Regions from separate parts of the Paraburkholderia sp. A1RI_3L genome, predicted to be linked through region 1. Evidence: predicted binding sites of a transcription regulator. Region 1 holds the regulator's gene; the other holds the start of a gene.
What was found. The regulator FliA, encoded in region 1, starts transcription of late flagellar genes. The targets are predictions, from matches to a motif close to CTAAAGTTTNNNNNNNNNNNGCCGNTA.
Positions count from the first base shown of each region.

Region 2: the regulator FliA is predicted to act here: its motif matches at 5,985-6,011, upstream of PXJ20_RS07405 (DUF4088 family protein).

Region 1 is NZ_JARCHA010000001.1:341,809-351,994, reverse strand. Features, by position in the region: gene flhF (flagellar biosynthesis protein FlhF) at 1-1,618, shown strand, start outside; gene PXJ20_RS01705 (AAA family ATPase) at 1,611-2,507, shown strand; gene PXJ20_RS01700 (RNA polymerase sigma factor FliA) at 2,540-3,274, shown strand; gene PXJ20_RS01695 (hypothetical protein) at 3,669-4,112, shown strand; gene PXJ20_RS01690 (flagella synthesis protein FlgN) at 4,357-4,800, opposite strand; gene flgM (flagellar biosynthesis anti-sigma factor FlgM) at 4,934-5,287, opposite strand; gene flgA (flagellar basal body P-ring formation chaperone FlgA) at 5,579-7,051, opposite strand; gene flgB (flagellar basal body rod protein FlgB) at 7,389-7,883, shown strand; gene flgC (flagellar basal body rod protein FlgC) at 8,102-8,527, shown strand; gene PXJ20_RS01665 (flagellar hook assembly protein FlgD) at 8,572-9,294, shown strand; gene PXJ20_RS01660 (flagellar hook protein FlgE) at 9,377-10,186, shown strand, end outside.
Region 2 is NZ_JARCHA010000002.1:283,255-293,440, reverse strand. Features, by position in the region: gene PXJ20_RS07425 (phospholipase D family protein) at 1-477, opposite strand, end outside; gene PXJ20_RS07420 (MATE family efflux transporter) at 786-2,189, opposite strand; gene PXJ20_RS07415 (RNA-binding S4 domain-containing protein) at 2,316-2,537, opposite strand; gene PXJ20_RS07410 (ATP-dependent helicase) at 2,813-4,915, shown strand; gene PXJ20_RS07405 (DUF4088 family protein) at 4,974-5,741, opposite strand; gene PXJ20_RS07400 (AzlD domain-containing protein) at 6,100-6,420, opposite strand; gene PXJ20_RS07395 (AzlC family ABC transporter permease) at 6,417-7,097, opposite strand; gene PXJ20_RS07390 (AraC family transcriptional regulator) at 7,247-8,110, opposite strand; gene PXJ20_RS07385 (CreA family protein) at 8,167-8,700, opposite strand; tRNA gene PXJ20_RS07380 (tRNA-Asn) at 8,825-8,900, opposite strand; tRNA gene PXJ20_RS07375 (tRNA-Asn) at 8,965-9,040, opposite strand; gene fdxA (ferredoxin FdxA) at 9,183-9,506, opposite strand; gene pncB (nicotinate phosphoribosyltransferase) at 9,809-10,186, shown strand, end outside.

The DNA of each region.
Region 1 (10,186 bases):
CTTCGCCGCCGAACCCGCGACTATCCAGGCGGGTGCACCGGCTCGTCCGGCTGCGCGTCCCACGCCGGCGCACGCTCCCGCTCATCCGGCCGCTCATCCGGCCGCTCATGTGCCGGCGGCGAGCCGCGCCGCGGGGTTCGCGACGCCGGCCGCAGGCGTGACCATGCCGGCATCGGCTGTGCCGTCCTACTCGGACAAGGCACACGCTCCGCGCACCATGGCCGAAACGAACCCCTGGCTCATCGACCACGCACGCCGCATTGCCGACAAGGACAGCGAAGGTCAAGGCGCGGGTCACAGCGCGGGTCACAGCACGAAAGCCGCAGGTATGACGCCCGCCGACGCCATGGCCAAGGGACTCGGCATGCCCGCCGACCCGCACGCCGAACATGGCCAGCCCCGCCCGCAAGGCGAGGGCGTGCTCAACGTCAGCACGCCGGACTGGGCGCGCGAAGCGGCTCAACTGGCGGCGCGCCGCGCCACGCAGCGCATCTCACCGGCCTTCGATCTGCCGGGCAACAGCCAGCCGCCGACGCAATCGGCCACGCCCTCGGGCAACGCCAGGACCGCCGCCGATGCCGCAGGCGCGAACGCCTCGGCCAGCGTCACGGAAGCCATCAAGGCCCGCATCGAACAGGTGGTGAACGAAACGGTGATGAGCGAGCTGGCCTCCATGCGCGGCATGATGGAAGAGCAGTTCGCCGGACTCCTCTGGGGCGAGCGCCAACGCCGCAGCCCCACGCACGGCGCGCTCACCAAGCAGCTGTTCGCCGCCGGCTTCTCGGCCCAGCTCGTGAAGATGGTGGTGGACAACCTGCCCGAAGGCAAAGACCCGGAAGGCGCGCTGGAATGGGCGCAGTCGGTGCTCGAATCGAACCTGCCCGTGCTCGAAAACGAAGACGCGCTCATGGAACGCGGCGGCGTGTTCGCGCTGATGGGCCCCACGGGCGTCGGCAAGACCACGACCACGGCGAAGCTCGCCGCGCGCTGCGTGATGCGCTTCGGCGCGAGCAAGGTGGCGCTGCTCACCACGGACAGCTACCGCATTGGCGGCCACGAGCAACTGCGCATCTTCGGCCGCATTCTCGGCGTGTCGGTGCACGCGGTGCGCGACGGCGCCGACCTGCAGCTCGCGCTCACCGAACTCAAGAACAAGCACATCGTGCTGATCGACACGATCGGCATGAGCCAGCGCGACCGCGCCGTGACCGACCAGATCGCCATGCTGTGCAGCGCCGGCCAGCCGGTGCAGCGTCTCTTGCTGATGTCCGCAACGAGCCACGGCGACACGCTCAACGAAGTGGTGCAGGCCTACCAGAGCACGCCGGACAAGGCGCCGCTCGCGGGCTGCATTCTCACCAAGCTCGACGAGGCCACCAACCTGGGCGGCGCGCTGGACACCGTGCTGCGCTACCGGCTGCCGGTTCACTACGTGTCGACCGGCCAGAAGGTGCCCGAGAACCTCTATGTGGCGACGAAGCGTTTCCTGATCCGCAGCGCGTTCTGCATTCCGCGCGAGCACTCGCCCTTCGTGCCGCACGAAGACGACATCCCGGCGCTGCTCTCGGCGCTGTCCACGCGTTCGAATGCCGACCTGCACGAGGTTCGCTTTGGATAAATTCGTAGCCGACCAGGCGGAGGGGCTGCGGCGGCTGCTCGCCCGCAGCGGCTCGCGAGTGATCGCGGTGACCGGCGGCTCGGAGAGCGTCGGACGCACCACGACAGTAGTGAACCTTGCAGCGGCATTGGCCGAGCAGGGCAAAGACGTGCTCGTCATCGACGAGTGCCTGGGCGACCGGTCGGTGAGCGCCACGCTTGGCGGCATGCAACGCGTGGGGAATCTCGCCGGCGTGATGCGCGGCGAGGTGTCTCTCGCGGCGGCCGTGAGCCGGCATCCGCTCGGCTTCGGCGTGCTCTCGGCCTGGCGCGGCAGCCAGGAAGGCTATAGCGCCGAACAGTACGGACTCGTGCTGAACGGCCCCGCCGACGTCGTGCTGATCGACGCCGGGCTCGACAGAAACGGCGCGCTCTCCGGGCTCGCCATGCGCTCGCACGACGTGATGGTCGTGACGCGCGTCTCGGCGCAGGCCATCACCGATGCCTACGCCGCCATGAAACGTCTTCATTTCGCGCACGCAATCGCGCAGTTCCGCGTGCTCGTCAATTACGTCCAAAGCGCGGCCGATGCCCACACGGCATTCGAGAACCTCGCAGGCGTGGCGGGTCGTTACCTCACCGTCTCGCTCGAAAACGCAGGCTGCATTGCGGCTGACCCACACATGGCGCGGGCCGTCGAGCTCGCACGCTGCATCGTGGACGCTTTTCCGTCCACGGCCGCCGCGCGCGACTACCGGCATGTCGCCGCAGAACTGCAGTACTGGCCCATGCGGCCAGCCATGTCGTCGCGCGCGGCCATGACGCGCCCGACCGTAACAACGTCGGCCCCATCGCCATCCATGTGGCAGGCCGACCCGGCCGCCGAATGGCCGTCGGCGCAGCATGCGTGACGCCACTCGGGGACTTCAGGCAGGAGAGCACGATGTATAACGCTCAGGGAAAGATTTCGCAGGACGAGGTGCTGGCGAAGTACGCGCCGCTCGTAAGACGTCTCGGTTTGCAGCTCGTGGCCAAGATGCCGGCGAGCGTGGATCTGGACGATCTGATCCAGGCCGGCATGATCGGTCTGCTCGATGCGGCGAGCCGCTACAAGGAAGATCAGGGCGCGCAGTTCGAAACCTACGCGAGCCAGCGCATTCGCGGCGCCATGCTCGACGAGCTGCGCAGCAACGACTGGCTGCCGCGCAGCCTGCGGCGCACGTCGCGCGAGGTGGAGAGCGCGGTGCACCAGGTGGAGCAGCAGCTGGGCCGTTCGGCGAGCGAGACGGAGATCGCCGGGCATCTCAAGATGCCGCTCGACGAATATCAGTCCATGCTGCAGGACCTGCATGGCAGCCAGCTGATCTACTACGAAGACTTCGACCGGTCCGCGGACGACGAGCCGTTCCTCGACCGCTACTGCGTCGATCACTCGGATCCGCTTTCCGCGCTGCTCGACGAAAGCCTGCGCGCGGCGCTGGTGGAAGCCATCGACAAGCTGCCTGAGCGCGAGAAGCTCTTGATGTCGCTCTACTACGAGCGCGGCATGAACCTGCGCGAAATCGGCGCGGTGATGGAAGTGAGCGAATCGCGTGTGTGCCAGCTGCACAGCCAGGCCGTGGCGCGTCTGCGCACGCGTCTGCGCGAACTGGCCTGGGCGGGCGCCGAGGCCGACTGAGAAACCCGAGCGGGGTGCGTTCGAGGGGCGTTCGCGCCTTTCCGGGCGGGTGGCGCTGTTGTTGGCGTTAGAGGGCGCCGGGTAGCGGACCCCGGACCCCAGGGCCCAAGGCGCCGGGCCTCGGGCGGCATCGGTTCGGCTGGCGCTGTGCTGGCTTGTGTGGGGCGGCTGCTTTGCTGCCGTTTCACCGCTGCGTGAGCGGTACGTCATTCGCACCCTGTCCGCGCGTCCTCCAATTCTTCGGCGGCTTTTTCGCCGTCTTTCGGGCCGGCTTCCCGGCTCGTTCATCGGGCCGCTTCAGGCCGTAACACCACTAACATTTTCTTACACCACCCTTTCTGACGGGTGGCTACACTTGCGCCGCGTTATTACGAAGACAATGGGGTTAAACCAGATGCTCAAAAAAATCGCAGGAATCGCCGTGTTGACCGCGGCTTCGGCCGCTGTATCGCTGCCCGCTATGGCGGGTGACCTGAACAATGCGCTCGGCGGGGGCCTCGGCGGGGTGGCGGGTGCCGCAGTGGGCGGCGCGCTGGGCGGCAGCACGGGCTCCGTGATCGGCGGTGCGGTGGGCGGCGGTGCAGGCGCTGCGGTCACGTCGAACCGGCGCGAACGTACGGGCGCCATCGTGGGCGGTGCGCTGGGCGGCGGCGCGGGCACGGCGGCAGGCAACGCGATGGGCGGCCGCACGGGCGGGCTGATCGGTGCGGGACTGGGCGGTGGTGCCGGCGCGGCACTGGGCGGCAACATCTCGCGCAGCAACTCCTACGCGGACGAGGGCGAGCGCGGCTATCGCAGCACCGGCCACCACCGCAAGCATCGCAAGCACTGGGATTGAGCCGCGAGCAGCAAAGGCAAGAGGATCGAGAAAGGCGCAACGACGCCTGAGGTTGAAGGCCGGGGTTGAAAACCGGTCTTGAAAACCGGGTTTAAAAACCAGGGTTTGAAAACACAACGGGCCGCACATTCGCAAGGATGTGCGGCCCGTTGGTTTTTGGTGCGGCTGGCCGGCGAATTCAGCGAGGATGCTGCGCCCGGATCATCGCGCCGCGCGCCTCAAAACCCGGCTCCGGGGAAATCGATCAAACTCGCCCGAACGCGGGAATTCGCCCATCCGGCCCGTACAAACCGGCCTTATGCTGCGCGCCCTTGAGCACGTCGAGGGCGCGGCGGTTGTATTCCATGCGGGTATGGATCAGCACGCCGTTGGTGGCGTTGGAGCGTTTCGCGCGTTCGGCCGCCTTTTGCAGCAGCGCCCATTGCGTGGCGAGCCTCGGGTCGGCGCCGGAGGCCAGCTCCATGCCGCGCCAGCCCGGCGGAAAGCCCAGCTCCGCAAGCTGCGCGTCGCGCTGCTTTTCCAGCGCCGAGAGCTTTTCGACCAGTTCGGTCTTCATCTCGATGATGGGCGGCAGCTGTTCGAGCGGAGAGACGGCGGTCAACGCCTTCTCTTCGCACGCGAGCACCGAAGCGAACGCTTCGACGGCGGCATATTCGTCGATGACGGTGGCAAGGAGGGCGTCTTTCATCACAATCACTCAACTCGCAGTCGGCTTGCCGCGCCCTGACTGGGGCGCACAAGCCGTGGTCAATTGGCTGCTGCACGTGCGCGCTTCGCCCGAAGGTGCGGCGAGGCACGCTGAACGCGCTGGCCAACCGGGGTTAGCTCCCCGCCGACCCCGCGCGCGTTTGCAGCAGGCTACGTGCCGTTTCGAGAACGGCGTCGGCAATCTTGCCGGTATCAATACTCAAGGTGCCGTCGCGCAGCGCCTGCTTGATCGACTCGACGTGTGCCGTATCGATGTCCGCCGCGCCGGACGCGGCGAGGCCGCGCAGTTGCGCCGACAGCGCCGACAGGTTCACGTTCGCGTCGCCGGACGCGCCGCCGCCGGTGGACGGTACGGGGCTGCTGGCTGCGCCTTGCGCGCCAGACGCGGCCGTTTCGCCTTGCTGGGTACGCTGCAGCCCGTCTTTTAGCGACTGCAGGCTCGAATTGCTGGTGGAATCGACTTTCACGATTGGCTTCCTGAACGGTTGACCGCGGTGCCCGGATTCGACTGAGGAATCCGGCTTCCGCGTGGCCTTCTTCGGCCACGGTGGGGCGCGTCATGGGCGCCGCTTTGCCCGGATTAACGGCAGGTACCAATCAAACTTTAGTGCATGGACGGCAAGGCCGCCAAAGCGCCGCGAGGCGCGACGGCTGCACGCAAGGGGCCATAACAGCCCCGGTCGAAACCACTTCACATCATTCGAGGCGCAGCAGGCGCCGGTCCAATCTCCTGTTCAAATCCACCCAACCTGCAACGTTCAAAGCTGGATCTCCACGGTGCCGCCTTCTTTGACGATGCCGCTGATGATCTGGCCGCCCGCCGTCTTCACACGGACCTGCTGGCCGGGCGACGCGTTGTTCATGGCGCTGCCCTCGGACGAAATCGAAAAGCCCGGGCCCTGCGCGACCACGCGCACGGTTTGCCCGATCGTCACGGAACTCGCACTGCGCAGCATGTCCTGGCGCAGCGGCAGCCCGGCAGGCACGCGGACCAGCGCCACGGCGCCGATCGCCTGCGATGGGTCGGTGACCACCGCCTGCGGCAGCAGCGTGAGGTCGCCGTCGCGTGCCACCAGGTCGGCGGCGCTGAGCGGCTCGCCCGGGGCAATCGCGCGCGACGCCGTGTAGTAGGTGGCCTGAACCGAGATCTTCGCCTGAAGGTAGAGCGTCCACGGACGCTCGCCCGCGCAGCGCACGCCCACCGTGGTGCGGCCCCACATGCGGGTGCCGGCGGGCGCGAACGGCTGCATCGTCGTGCAGGCCGCAAGGCCGCGCGGAAATACGTTGGCCACGGTGATGTTGACCTTGCCGGGAAGGCCCACGACCTGCTGCTGAAGCCAGGCGAGCGCAGCGCGCCGGATCGACTCGCCGTCCTGCTGGCCTTCGGGCACGGCGGCTTGCGCGACTGTGGCGGCCTGGGCCGACTGGGCCGGTTGCGCGGGCTGAACGTTCGATGCAGGCGCCTGCGCCGGCTGCACATGTTGATACGGTTGTGCCGCCTGGGTTCCCTGGGCCGGCACAGCGCGCGGCACCATGCGCTCGAAGCGCGGCGCGGTTGCTGCGTAGCCGCCGCTGGCAGGCGGGTTCATCGCGATGGCCTGCGGCGCGAGATTCGCCTCGCGGCCGCGCGCCGGGAGGGTCGCCACAGCGGGTGTCACGACCACCGGCATGACCTGGCTGGCCGCCACGGGCAGGTTCACGCGCGTCAGGCCAGATGCCATGCCGGGCCGGGCCGCCGACGCTTCGCCCGTCCCCGCGATCACGATGGCGCCGTCGGCCTTCGCTGCCTGCTCGAAGCGGTCGCCGGCAGCGGCGGCCGGTCGCATCGACGCGGCGAGGGCGGCTGGGGTGGGCTGCATCCCGGCATTCGCACGTTGCGCCGTCACGCCGGCAGGCGCGGACGGGCTCGTCACCATCTTGCTCATGGCGGCCAGTGCATCCGGGTTCTTTTCGCCCGGACCCGGGATCACGATCGGCTCGCCCGTGCCTTGCGCATGCGCGGCGTTCGAAGCGAGCAGGGCCAGCGTGCCGGCACTCACCGAGAGCGTCCACGCAAGCGCGACGAGGAGGCCGCGCAGCGCAGGCGCGCGCCTCGCTCGCGCCGGAGCAGCCGGTGCGTGCGAAGTGGCCGATGTCGATGCGCCCGGCGCGGGCGAAGCATCGAAAGCCGTTTCAGCAGCGGTTTCAGCGGTCAACAAGGCGGTCGGAGCATTTGAAGCGGGCTCGTTCATCGCCACTCTCCACGGCCCCCGGGGGACCAGACAGGCGCCAGGCAAGAAGCCGGACAAGAAGCAAGACAAGAAGAAGCCAAACAAGGCGGCCAGACAAGGGCTAACCCAAGGGCTAACCCAAGGGCCAACCAGGGGCCAACCAAGGGCCAACAATACGAGAGGCATTCTAGAGACACCCCCCTTCGCGCAAACGTTGAATAGAGGCCCCCTTCCCCGGCTATTCCTCCGATTGCTGCTTGCGTCCCAGACCTAAGATGCTCCACAAGCAAAAAGGCCTTCCACGCAGCCGCTACTGCAAGCGTGACGCAAGGAAGAAGCGTTTTTTCGGAGAACCGCAATGCTGGACAAACTCGATGCCGAATTCGCCTTTGGGCGCGAGGCGCTCGATGTGCGCGCATACCGTCAGGAACTGCTCTCGTCGAACATCGCCAACTCGGACACGCCGGGCTACAAGGCACGCGACGTCGATTTCGCGTCGTCGCTCGCCGGTGCGCTGAGGAAGAGCGGCGCTGCGACCGGAACGGCCACCTCGAACGCGGCACCGCTCGCCATGGCGCAGCCGGCCGGCGTGACGAGCGGCATGACCATGGCGACGACCGAAGCGGGCCACATGGCCGGCAAGGCGCGCTTGACGCCCACGGGCGGTTCCCCCGACGACTACGGCCAGCTCCAGTACCGCATTCCCACGCAACCGGCGCTTGACGGCAACACCGTCGACCTCGACAGCGAGCGGGTGCAGTTCGCCGACAACACGCTGCACTTCGAGACCGGCATGACCGTGCTCACGCAGCAGATCAAAGGCATGCTCGCGGCCATCACGTCAGGCAGCTGACGCGGCGGCCTGCATTCGTGCAGGGCAAGCAGGAAAGCAGGAAGCCAGACCACGGCACAGGCAGCAGGCTGCGCCGGTCAGGCAAGAGACAAATCGCTACGGGAAAGCAGGCGGGCCGTGCGCAGGAGGCACCGGAAGCGCGAAAGCGCAAAGGTGACAGGCGCGGCCCGCCACAACCGCCGGCCAACGCAGGCCGGCAACGAGAGGTGAGATTCGCCATGCCATCGCTGATGAACATCTTTAGCGTCGCCGGCTCTGCGCTGTCCGCGCAGTCGGAGCGGCTCAACGTGACCGCGTCGAACCTCGCGAACGCGGACAGCACGACGGGACCGGACGGCAAGCCGTACAAGGCCAAGCAGGTCGTCTTCGCGGTGCAGCCGCTGGGCGGCGCGCGCACGCAGAGCGGCCAGCAGGTGGGCGGCGTGCAGGTGACGGGCGTGGTCGACGACCCGACGCCCATGAAGACTTCCTACGACCCCGGCAACCCGGCGGCGGACGCGAACGGCTACGTGACCTTGCCGAACGTGGATCCGGTGCAGGAAATGGTGAACATGATTTCGGCGTCGCGCTCGTACCAGGCGAACGTGGAAACCCTGAACACCGCCAAGACGCTGATGCTCAAGACGCTCACTATCGGCACCTGAACCGGCACCTGAATCGGCACCTGAAGAACAGACGGAGAACCGCCTTGACCACCCAGACCACGATCGGCAGCAACGGCACGACCATTTCGCAGACGCTGCTCGACACCATGAACGGCACTTCGAGCGCAAGCAGCTCGTCGTCGAGTTCGTCCAGCACGTCGAGCACGTCGCCCACCGCGCTGCAGAACACGTTCCTGCAACTGCTCATCGCGCAGATGAAGAACCAGGACCCGACCAACCCGATGGACAGCTCGCAGATGACCTCGCAGCTCGCCCAGATCAACACGGTGACGGGCATCAGCCAGCTCAACACGTCGCTCAGCTCGCTCGCCACGCAACTGAATGCGAGCCAGCAGGGCCAGGCGGCGCTCCTGATCGGCTCCACGGTGCTCGCGCCGGGATCGACCTCGACGGTGGCGAGCGGCAAGGCATCGGCCATCGGCTTGCAGGTGGCCACCGCGGCGAGCAACGTGCAGATCACCATCAAGAACTCGTCGGGCCAGGTGGTCAACACGATCAACGTGGGCAGCGTGCCGGCAGGCGTCACGCCCATTTCGTGGACGCCCACCGATGCGCAGGGCAACACGCTCGCCGACGGCACGTACACCATCAGCGCGACCGGCACGATTGCCGGCAAGTCGGGCTCGCCCACCACGCTGTCGGCCGCCACGGTGCAAAGCGTCGTGCAGCAGACGGACGGCACGCCGGGCCTCGTGCTCTCGAACGGCAACACGATCGGCATGACGGGCGTGGCCGCGATCCTGTAAGGCGCGCGCCACAGGGCTCCCGGAGCTCTCAGGCAGATTCACAGCACAGTATTCATCGATATATCCCGATACGGAGATCGTCATGGGTTATCAACAAGGTTTGAGCGGTTTGTCGAGCGCGTCCAACGACCTCGACGTGATCGGCAACAACATCGCGAACGCGAACACGATCGGCTTCAAGCAGGGCGCGGCGGTTTTCGCGGATGTCTACGCGAACTCGGTGGCCACGGCGGTCAACAACCAGATCGGCCTCGGCTCGCGCCTTGCGGCCGTGCAGCAGCAGTACAGCCAGGGCACGATCACCACGACCAACCAGGCGCTGGACGTGGCGATCAACGGCAACGGCTTCTTCCAGATGTCGAACAACGGCACGCTCACGTACTCGCGTAACGGCGTGTTCCAGCTGGACAACCAGGGCTATATCACCGACACCAGCGGCCTCAAGCTGATGGGCTACGCCGCGAGCAACGGCGGCGTCATCAACACGGCCAGCACGGTGCCGCTGCAGGTGCCCACCACCAACATCGCGCCCACGGCCACCAGCGTGATTACCGGCCAGTTCAACCTGAACGCGCAGGATTCGCTCATGCTGGGCGCGCCCACCGTGGCCGTGACGACCACGGGTTCGCTCGCCACCAGCGGCTCCACCATCACGAACGGCGCCACGGGCACGAACCTGGACCACTACACGATCAACTTCACGTCGCCCACCACCTACACGGTGACGGACACGACCACGGGCGTGACCGGCTCGGCGCAGACCTACAGCACGGGCGCGGCGATTTCGCTCGGCACGGGCCAGACCGTCACGCTGACGGGCACCCCGGTTGCGGGCGACAGCGTGGCCATTACGCCGAACCCCACCGCGTTCAACGCCAACAGCGCGAGCACG
Region 2 (10,186 bases), on a different contig from region 1:
GTCCTTGAAGTTCAGGTCGTCGACCAGCATGCGCACGCGAACGCCCTGATCGGCCGCATAGAGCGCCGCGCCGAGCAGCAGCTTGCCGGTGGTGTCCTCGTTGGCGATGTAGTACTGCATGTCGAGGGTTTTCGTGGCGGCGCGCGCGAGCGCAATGCGCATCTGCAAGGCTTCAGTGCCGGCGGAGAGCAGTCTGAATCCGGACTGGCCGCCATGGGCCTTCACGGGCGCGTCGAGCGCTTCGGCAAGTGGCGTGGAAGCGCCGGGCGGCAGCGCGTGCGTGACGTCGCGCGGATAGGCGGTAGCGGGTGGGCGCGTGGCGCAGGCGCCGAGCGCGAGCGCTGTAACGAAGGCGAGCAGAAGGCTGGCGAGCCGGCTCGCAAACCCGGCAGGCGCGTCATGGCAGAGACGTGCCGCAGGCGTTGCGCGGACACGCTTGCGCCACAGCGCTGCGACGGACCGGTCGATGTACGGCAGCACGCCTCGTCCTCCACGGGTGGTGTTGTCGGCGCCGGCCTGACGGGGCCGGTACCCTGTGGAGAACATTCTACGGGCAATTGTTAAGGCAGGCTGTGGGGCGGTACCGCACGTGGGTGCGCGGTCGATGGGGGCGCGGGCGTGAAAAAAAGCCCGCGCAGTGCGCGGGCCCAAACCCTGTCAGAGGAGTGTCACGGAAAACGGCTTCATCGTAGCGTGCACGCCATGTGCTACCAACCAACGATCCGTGCGTTGCTTATCGTCGGCGCGCTGCGATGCTTCGCCCCCGCGTTGTTCTGACGTTTCGATCAAGCGCGGTCTTGCCCTGCGCCCGGCCCACGCTGAAGGCTCAAGCGGTGAAAGCGCAGCGTCATCAGAACAGCCACGCTCGCGAGCCCCGCGGCGAGCCCCCACCACAACCCGCGCGCGCCCAGGCCGAAGTGAAACGCGAGCGTGTAGCCCGTCGGAAAACCGATGCCCCAGTAGCCGAACGCAGCCGCGATCATGGGAACGCGGGTGTCCTTGAGGCCGCGCAGGCAGCCCGAGGCCACCGTCTGCATGCCGTCCACGATCTGGAAGATCGCCGCCACGCCGAGCAGCGACGCGGCAAGCGCGACGGTGTTCGCGTTGGCGGGGTCGTCGAGCTTGAGGTAGAGCCCGACGATCCAGTGCGGCGCGACGATCAGCACGAGCCCCGAGAGCGACATGAACGCAACGCCGAGCACGAGCGCGACGAAGCCCGCATGGCGCGCGGCAAGCGGCTGCGCCGCGCCTTCCCAGAAGCCGACGCGCACATTGGCCGCCTGGCCGATCGAGAGCGGGACCATGAACGACACGGACGCTACGTTGAGCGCAATCTGGTGCGCCGCGAGCTGCGATTCGCCCAGCACGCCCACCATGAGCCCTGTGGCGAGAAAGAGCGTCGATTCGACCCCGTACGTGATCGCCACCGGCCAGCCGATGCCGAACAGTTCACCCATCAGCGGCACGGTGGGGCGCCGGGCAGCGACGAAGTGCCGGTAGCGCGGCCGCAAATGGAGCAGCGCCGCCAGCACGAGCGCGGAGAGCCAGACGGTGAGCGTTGTGGCCGCGGCCGAGCCGAGAAAGCCGAGCCGCGGCAGTCCGTACACGCCGTGGATGAGTCCGTAGTTGAGAAACGCGTTGACGAACACGCTCGCAATCGAAACACCGAGCAGCCGCCGCGCTGCGCCAATGGCGGGCAGAAACGAGCGCAGCAGCCCGATGCCCGCAAGGCTTGCGGGCGCGGCCCAGCGCAACACCGCGCAGTACTCGCCCACGTTGCGCGCGAGCAGCGGAGGTTCGCCGAACGCGAGCAGAATCGGCGTGGCAAACGACAGCAGCGCGAACGCCGGCACGGTGAGCAGCAGCGAGAGCACGAAGCCGGTCCAGTAGATGTGCGGCACGTGATGCTCGTTCTGCGCGCCGCGCGCGTTGGCCACGGTCACGCTCACGGAGGTGAGCACGCCTTGCAGCAGCGTGACGACGACGAAGTAGAGCGCGGCGCCGAGGCCGCCGGCGGCGAGCGCATCGGCGCCGAGCGAGCCGAGCAGCACCGTGTCGGTCACGCTCATGGCCATCTGGGCGAGCTGCGCGATGGCGAGCGGGGCGGCGAGGCGGGCGGTGTCGGCGGCGTGGCGGGAAAGCGTGGGCGGCCTCGTGCCCACGCGCGAGAAGCTCGATTGCTGGGTCATGGGAAGGGAAAAAACGGCGCGAGCGTACGGGCGCGCCGCGATTCTTATGATGTCTTTCGGGACGGACAGCTTATTGCGGGAACGGGCAGTTGTCGATGGAAAAGCCCGTTTTTGGTGCAGTTTCTTTCAATCGGCTTCGCGCACGGCGATGCGTGTATCGCCGAACAGCACGACCTGGCCCGCGCGTATCTTGCACGTCTTGCGCAGCTCCACTTGACCGTCCACCTTCACTTCGCCTGCGGCCACCAGCTGCTTGGCCGCGCCGCCGCTGTCGGCGAGGCCGGTGATCTTCAGCAGGTTATGGAGTTCGACGTAGTCGCCGGTGAGCGGGAAATCGAGATTGGGCATGGCGCACGCGAGGGAACAGGTTCAAGGGCTCGCATCATAAGCCCGCGGGCGCGGGCGCGTCGAACGGATTGCGTGGAGGCCGCGGGTGCGTGGGCGGGCAAGGGTTCTGCGCGCTTGTCTCGTAGGGGTGTATGGATATACAGTGTGCGTCGCCATCTTCCCATTCTGCCTACGCCGTGCCTTCCGCTTTCGTTCCGGTTTCCGCTTCTGTTCGCGATTCGTCTGCCCTCGTCGAGCGCCCCGCCGCGCATGGCGGCGCAAGCCCGACGCCCGAAATGGCAGCCGAGGTTGCAACGAAAGTCGCCGCCTGGCTCGCGAAGCTCAACGACGCCCAGCGCGCGGCCGTCGAGCACGGCGTCGGCGAGGCCGGCGCGCCCGCGCCGCTCGTGGTGATCGCGGGCGCGGGCTCGGGCAAGACCAATACGCTTGCGCATCGCGTGGCCCATCTTGTCGTGAACGGAGCGGACCCGCATCGCATCCTGCTGCTCACCTTCTCGCGCCGCGCCGCCGACGAAATGACGCGCCGCGTGACGCGCATCGCCGCCGGCGTGCCGGGCGCGTCTGCGGCGCTCGCGCACGGGCTCATGTGGGCCGGCACGTTCCACGGCGTGGGCGCGCGGCTCTTGCGCGAGTACGCCGAGCGCATCGGCCTCGCGCCTGGCTTCACCATCAACGACCGCGAAGATTCCGCGGACCTCATCAACCTCGTGCGCCACGAACTCGGTTTGTCGGCGAAGGAACGGCGGTTCCCGTCGAAGTCCACGTGTCTCTCGATCTATTCGCGCGTCGTGAATACCGGTGCGTCGCTCGCCGATGTGCTCGCCCGTGCGTTTCCGTGGTGCTGCGAGTGGGAGGCGGACCTGCGCGCGCTCTTTGCCCGCTACGTCGAGGCGAAACAGGCGCAGAACGTGCTCGACTACGACGACCTGCTGCTGTACTGGGCGCACATGGCCGCGGAGCCCGCGCTTGCCGCCGAGCTTTCCGCGCGCTTCGATCATGTACTCGTGGATGAGTACCAGGACACGAACCGCCTGCAGGCGTCGATCCTGCTCGCCCTCAAGCCCGACGGGCGCGGCCTGACGGTGGTGGGCGACGACGCCCAGGCCATCTACTCGTTTCGCGGCGCCACGGTGCGCAACATCCTCGACTTTCCCGCGCAGTTCGATCCGCCCGCGCGGCAGGTCATGCTCGAGCGCAACTACCGTTCCACGGCGCCCATTCTCGAGGCGTCGAACGCGGTGATCGGGCTCGCCAAAGAGCGCTTCGCGAAGAACCTCTGGACCGACCGCGCGAGCGAGCAGCGTCCGCGGCTCGTTACCGTGGCCGACGAAGCCACGCAAGCGCGCTATGTCGTCGAGCAGGTGCTCGAGGCGCGCGAAGCGGGCATGAAACTGAAGTCGCAGGCCGTGCTGTTTCGCGCGGCGCACCACAGCGCGGCGCTCGAAGTGGAGCTGGCTCGACGCAACATTCCGTTCGTCAAGTTCGGCGGGCTGCGTTTTCTCGATTCCGTGCACGTGAAAGACGTGCTCGCTGTGCTGCGTTGGGCGGAAAACCCGCTCGACCGCGTGGCGGGCTTTCGGGTCGTGCAACTGCTGCCTGGCGTGGGGCCGGCCACGGCGGCGCGGCTGCTCGATCAGGTCGCAGCCTGCAAGGGTACCTGGACTGCCGCCGACGCGCTCGCGGCATTCGCGCCGCCACCGCGCGCCGCAGAAGACTGGGCCGCGTTCGTCGCGATGATGTCGACGGTCTGCTCGCGCACGAGTGCATGGCCTGCCGAGTTCGAGCTGATCCGCCGCTGGTACGAACCGCATCTGGAACGCAACCACGAAGACGCCGCCATGCGTCACGCGGACGTGCTGCAGATGGAAAGCATTGCGGGCACGTACCCGTCGCGCGAACGCTTTCTCACGGAACTCACGCTCGATCCGCCCGATGCCACGAGCGGCGAGTCCGGCGTGCCGCTGCTCGACGAGGACTACCTGATTCTCTCCACGATCCATTCGGCGAAGGGCCAGGAGTGGCGCAACGTGTTCGTGCTCAACGGCGTGGACGGCTGCATTCCGTCCGACCTGGGCACCGGCAGCGACGAAGAGATCGACGAGGAGCGCCGCCTGCTCTACGTGGCGATGACGCGCGCGAAGGAAGACCTGCACATCGTCGTGCCGCAGCGCTTCTATGTGCACAACCAGACGCAAGCGGGCGACCGGCATGTCTGGGCCTCGCGCACGCGCTTCATTCCGGCGCCGCTGTTGCCGCTCTTCGAGGCGCGTGCGTGGCCGCCCGTGCCCGTCGCCGCCGCGCCCACGGCGGCGGGGCTGGCTGCGGCGGCTCACGCCAAGGTGGAGATTGCGGCGAAGCTCAGGAAGATGTGGGACTGAGCAGGGTTATTGCATCCGAGGCCAAGGCGGCTGGCGTGCTGGCTTCAGCGCTGCGCCCTCAGCGCGACTGACGCTGCTGCTGTTGCTGGTTGCGCACGGGCGGCGTGAAGACGTTGCGCAGCCACGCCGCGAGGCGAGCGAACACGTCGTAGGGTTCTTCGACGAAGATCTCGGGCTTGAGCAGGCGCAGGTATTCCATGATCTGCTGCGCTTCCTGCTTCTGGAACGAGCCGTGCGAAATGCCAAGGCGCAGCAGCCCGCGCAACTCGCCCAGCTTTTCGCGCGACGCGCTGCCCACACTCGTTTCGCAGGCGATCTTCGCCTCGTAGATGCGCTGGCGCAGCGATTCCGCGAGCCGCCACGCCGGCGTCTGCATCACTTCTTCGAGCGTCTGGATGTCCTGCACGGCCGACTTGATCTGCGCCGAGAGCGGATCGATCAGGTTGGGCGCGGCCTGCGCCTCGTTGACGATCGCCGTGGCCCAGTCGCGACAGTGCTTGGCGAGCTCGTCGGGCGTCCATTCGGAGCGGGCGGCGAAACCGAAGCCGTACTCGGCGGCCTGCCGCATCAGGATGGCGACGACGTCCGGAAATTCCTTGTCGAGCGTGCGTTTTGCCCACGCGTACTGGCCGCCCTGAAGCATGCGCTGCACCGCGTGCTCGGTGAGCGGCACCATGTTGTCGAGCAGCTTCGCACGCAGGAAGTCCTCGAACGAGGGCGTCGCGAACTGCGGGTCGAGCTTGAGCGACACGCGCAGGAACGCGTCGAAATCCTTGCGTAGCGACACAAGGGTTTCTTCCTTCAGCGTAAGGGTGATCTGGCCCATGTTGTTATCCCGTTTCCCCGGTCCGCCCCTCTTCGTGGCGCCGTGGCGTATCTGCTGTATGCCGGCGGAGCGTCCTTCGCGCGGGTTGCCGGCGTCTTCACGTTCGTGACGGCGCGGTGAACGGACGACGCGCGTCGCGCGATCTGCGTGCGATCCGGGCGCATTGCGCGCCGCCAGGCCGGCGGGCACCAGGGCCGGAGCCGGCGCGAAAAGCGGATTTCGATCGGCGGACTTCGATCTGTTTAACGGCGTGCGGTGGGCAAACTTGAGGAAGTCATGACGCAGCGCACGAAACGCCGGCCTCCGGGGCGGGCGCGCCGGGGGCTCACGTTCGGCGGACGGGGAAGGGACGGGGGCGCTAACGCAGCACGACGCCTTGCCAGACAAAGAACACGGCGAGCCCCACGGCGATAGTGAGCAGCGGCCGGCGCGTCAGCGCGCTCACGGCGATAGCCGCGAGCGCGCCGACGAGCTGCGGATTGCGCCACGTCAACTCAGGGCTGCCGTGCGGGGCGACCGCCATGGGGACGATGAGCGCCGTGAGCACGGTGACGGGCACGAAGCCAAGCGCCGTGCGCACGAGCGGCGGAAAGACGACGCGGTCGCCCAGCACGAACACGGCCGCGCGGATCGCCCAGGTGATGAGCGCCATGCCGAGAATCAGGAGCGCGTAGTTCATCGGCTTGCCTCTGCGGTGCGTCCGCGCGAGGCGCCCGGCAGCGACAGCGCGACACCCACCGCGACGCCGGCGAGCACGGCGCCCAGCAGTCCGAGCTTGTAGGGCCACGTCTGCCAGAGCAGCGCGAGCGTGCCCGCGGTGACCGCGGCCGCGAAGTAGCGGACGGCCACCAGCTGCGGCACGACGATGGCGATGAAGGTGGCGACCATCGCGAAGTCGAGCCCGAGCGACTGCAGTCCCGGAAAGGCCGCGCCGAACAGCAGTCCGGCCGCCGTCCAGAGCTGCCAGTTCACGTACATGGCGAGCCCGGAGCCGAAGAAGTACCAGGGGCCAATGGCGTCGAACCGGCCATGCGGCTGACGACGATAGTGGGCCCAGGCCACGGCGAATACTTCGTCGGTGAGCAGGCCGGCGAGCACCAGCCGCCAGCGCAGCGGCAGGTGCGCCACATAGGGCGCGAGCGTCGCGCTGTACAGCAGATGCCGCAGATTCACCACGAGCGTCGTGCCGAGCACGACCGGAAAGCTCGCGCTGCCCGCAATCAGGCCGAGCGCAATGAACTGCGCCGAGCCGGCGAATACCGCGAGGGACATCAACTGCCCTTGCCACACGTGAAGCGGTCCCGACGTGACGAGCGTGCCGAAGATGATGCCGAACGGGGCGGCGCCGACCATCATCGGAATCGTGTCGCGCGCGCCCGCCGTGAATTCCTTGAAGCGAATGGAACGGGTCACTCTCTCCTCCTTTTGCCGCGAGCTTAACGGAGGGCGTAGGCAGCTGGCTTGTACGTTCTTGCGGCGGGGTGGGGAGGGTGTTCCCAGGGCGGTTATGCCGCTTGCCAGCGCCCCGGCGGCACGCCGAACATGCGGCGGAAATGGCGCGTGAAGTGGCTTTGATCGACGAAGCCGCTGGCCGCCGCGACCTCGGCCACCGGCCGGCCCGCGCGCAGGGGCGCAAGCGAGCGTTGCAGGCGCATCTGGTTGCGCCACGCGTGCGGCGGTAGCCCCGTAGCCTGGGCGAAAAGGCGTGCCGCGTGAAAGGGCGAAAGGCTGACCGCTGCCGCGAGGTCGGCAAGCAGAAGCGGCGTGGCGAGATGGCTGGCGAGGTGTTCCTTCATCGTTGCCACACGCGGGTCGCGCGCCGGGCGCAGCACGTGTTCCGGCGGCGTGCGGCCGTAGCGGACGAGCAGCGTGGCGAGCGCGTCGAGCAATGCCGATTCGGCAGCGAGCGGGTCCGCCGTCGGCGTGGACGTCGGAGCGGGCAGTCCGGCGGCGCCGGCTTCGAGTAGCTGGTGCGCACGAGAGAGGCGGCGCGCCAGGTCGGCGTCGCGAATCACGTCGGCGTCGAACCACGGCAGCGGCTGCGCGCCGCCCGCGATGTCCTGCGCGAGGCTGTGCATGTACTCGATCGGCACGTACATCACCCGATAGCGCCAGCCTTCGTCCACGGCACGCGAGCCCGTATGCACCTCGCCGGGATTGATCACCGGCACGCTGCCCGCTTCGGCGACGTAGTGCGTGGCGCGATAGCGATAGCGTTCCGCGCCTTCCTCGATCACGGGAATCGTGTAGGCGTCGTGCCAGTGCGGTGTGAACTCGTGATCGTGATATTCCGCGGTGAGCAGGTCCGCGCCGGGCAACAGCGGCGTACGCCAGTAATGGGCGGAATCGCGGAAGCGGGTCACGGTCATGGTTTCGGGCTTGCGGGTCTCTTGAGACTGGTGCGTTATGCGTGGGCGGAACCTGCCTACTTCAACGGAATGGGCGTGCCCGCGGGGACGGGCACGGCGCTCACGCTATTCTTGGCGCTGCCGCTTACCACGCGGTCGCTGTAGGTCAGATAGACGAGCGCGTTGCGCTTTGCATCCACGACGCGCACCACGTGCAGCGTCTTGAAGATGAACGACATGCGTTCCGTGAACACGTCCGACTGCTGCTTGAGGTTGCCTGTAAAGTGGATCGGCCCGACCTGGCGACATGCGATGGACGCCTCCGTCGGGTCTTCGGCTACGCCCAGCGTGCCCTTGATGCCCCCTGTGCGTGCCCGCGAGACATAGCAGGTGACGCCATCGACGAGCGGATCGTCATAGGCTTCGACCACGACGCGGTCGGAGCCCGTGATGCGGAAATTCGTGTTGACGCTGCCGATATCCTCGCCGTATGCCGCGCCTGTCGTGGCCGCGAGGAACGCGGTACCGACTGCGGCAGCGCATCGTGCGGTGACGCGCAGGCGCGGGTTTCGCGTCGTGGAGAAGTCGTGAGTGCGTTTGGCGAGGTTCATCGTGGATCGATCGGCGGGAATGACAGATCCACATTATCGACGAACTCGCGCGGCGACTCGCCACCGCTCTGCCGGAAAAGAAAAAAGGGATTACGTGAAGACACGTAATCCCTTCGATATCTTTTGGCTCCCCGACCTGGGCTCGAACCAGGGACCTACGGATTAACAGTCCGGCGCTCTACCGACTGAGCTATCGGGGAACAGCAATACAACCGTTCACTACGTAAAAAAGCCCGTTATGGTTAACGGGCTTTTGCAATTTCTTGGCTCCCCGACCTGGGCTCGAACCAGGGACCTACGGATTAACAGTCCGGCGCTCTACCGACTGAGCTATCGGGGAACAACAAAAGCAGAGAAGCGAGATTCTATGGGGTACTTCAGACGCTGTCAATACTTCGGGGCTTCGGCGAGGCGTATTTCCTGCGTGCGCTTCTTGCCGTAGCGCCTGCCGGACCGGCCTGATAGACAAGCCCCGATGTCGTTTAGCGCTGCAGCAGCGACAGCTTGTCCTTCACGTCCTTGAATTCTTCGGCTTCCGGCAGCGGCTGCTTGGTCTTCGTGATGCTCGGCCATGCCTTCGCCAGTTCGGCGTTCAGCGGAATGAAGTCCTGCTGGTCGCCCGGCACGTCTTCTTCGGCGTAGATGGCGTTCACCGGGCACTCGGCCACGCACACAGCGCAGTCGATGCACTCATCCGGGTCGATCGCGAGGAAGTTGGGACCTTCGCGAAAGCAGTCCACCGGGCACACATCGACGCAGTCGGTATAGCGGCACTTAATGCAGCTTTCGGTCACAACGTGAGTCATTCAGGCAGCTCCTGCGTGCAGTATCAGGGGTGGCGAAACGCCAAAACCGGTATTGTAACTGAACGTCAAAAGACGAATCCACACGCTGACAGGCCGGCTTATATCGTTTGGTGATTAGTTTATGGGTCGCGCCGCGGCTGTCATGGCGCGATGAGCCTTGTCCAGCCGGTGTGCTGGCACGTGCCGTGCCGACGCCTTGCGGTAACATGGCGACCAAAGGGCGCGGGGGACGTGCCCTGCAAGCGCGGGCGTGCGGACGTCGTGACCGCGCGACCGTCCGACCGCAGTCCAGCCGCCACACCATGATCATTACTTCGCTGCTCGATACCGATCTGTACAAGTTCACGATGATGCAGGTGGTGCTGCATCATTTCCCCGCCGCGAGTGTGGAATATCGCTTCCGTTGCCGCACGCCGAATGTCGACCTGGTTCCCTACATCGACGAGATTCGCAGTGAGCTGCGCCTGCTCTGCAAATTGCGTTTCACGGAGCCCGAACTTGACTACCTGCGGCAGATGCGTTTCATCAAGAGCGATTTCGTCGACTTTCTGGCGCTCTTTCAGCTCAACGAAAAATACATTTCGGTGACGCCGTCACCGAAGGGCAACGGCGAGATCGACATCGAGATCAAAGGGCCGTGGCTGCACACCATTCTCTTCGAGATTCCGGTGCTTGCCATC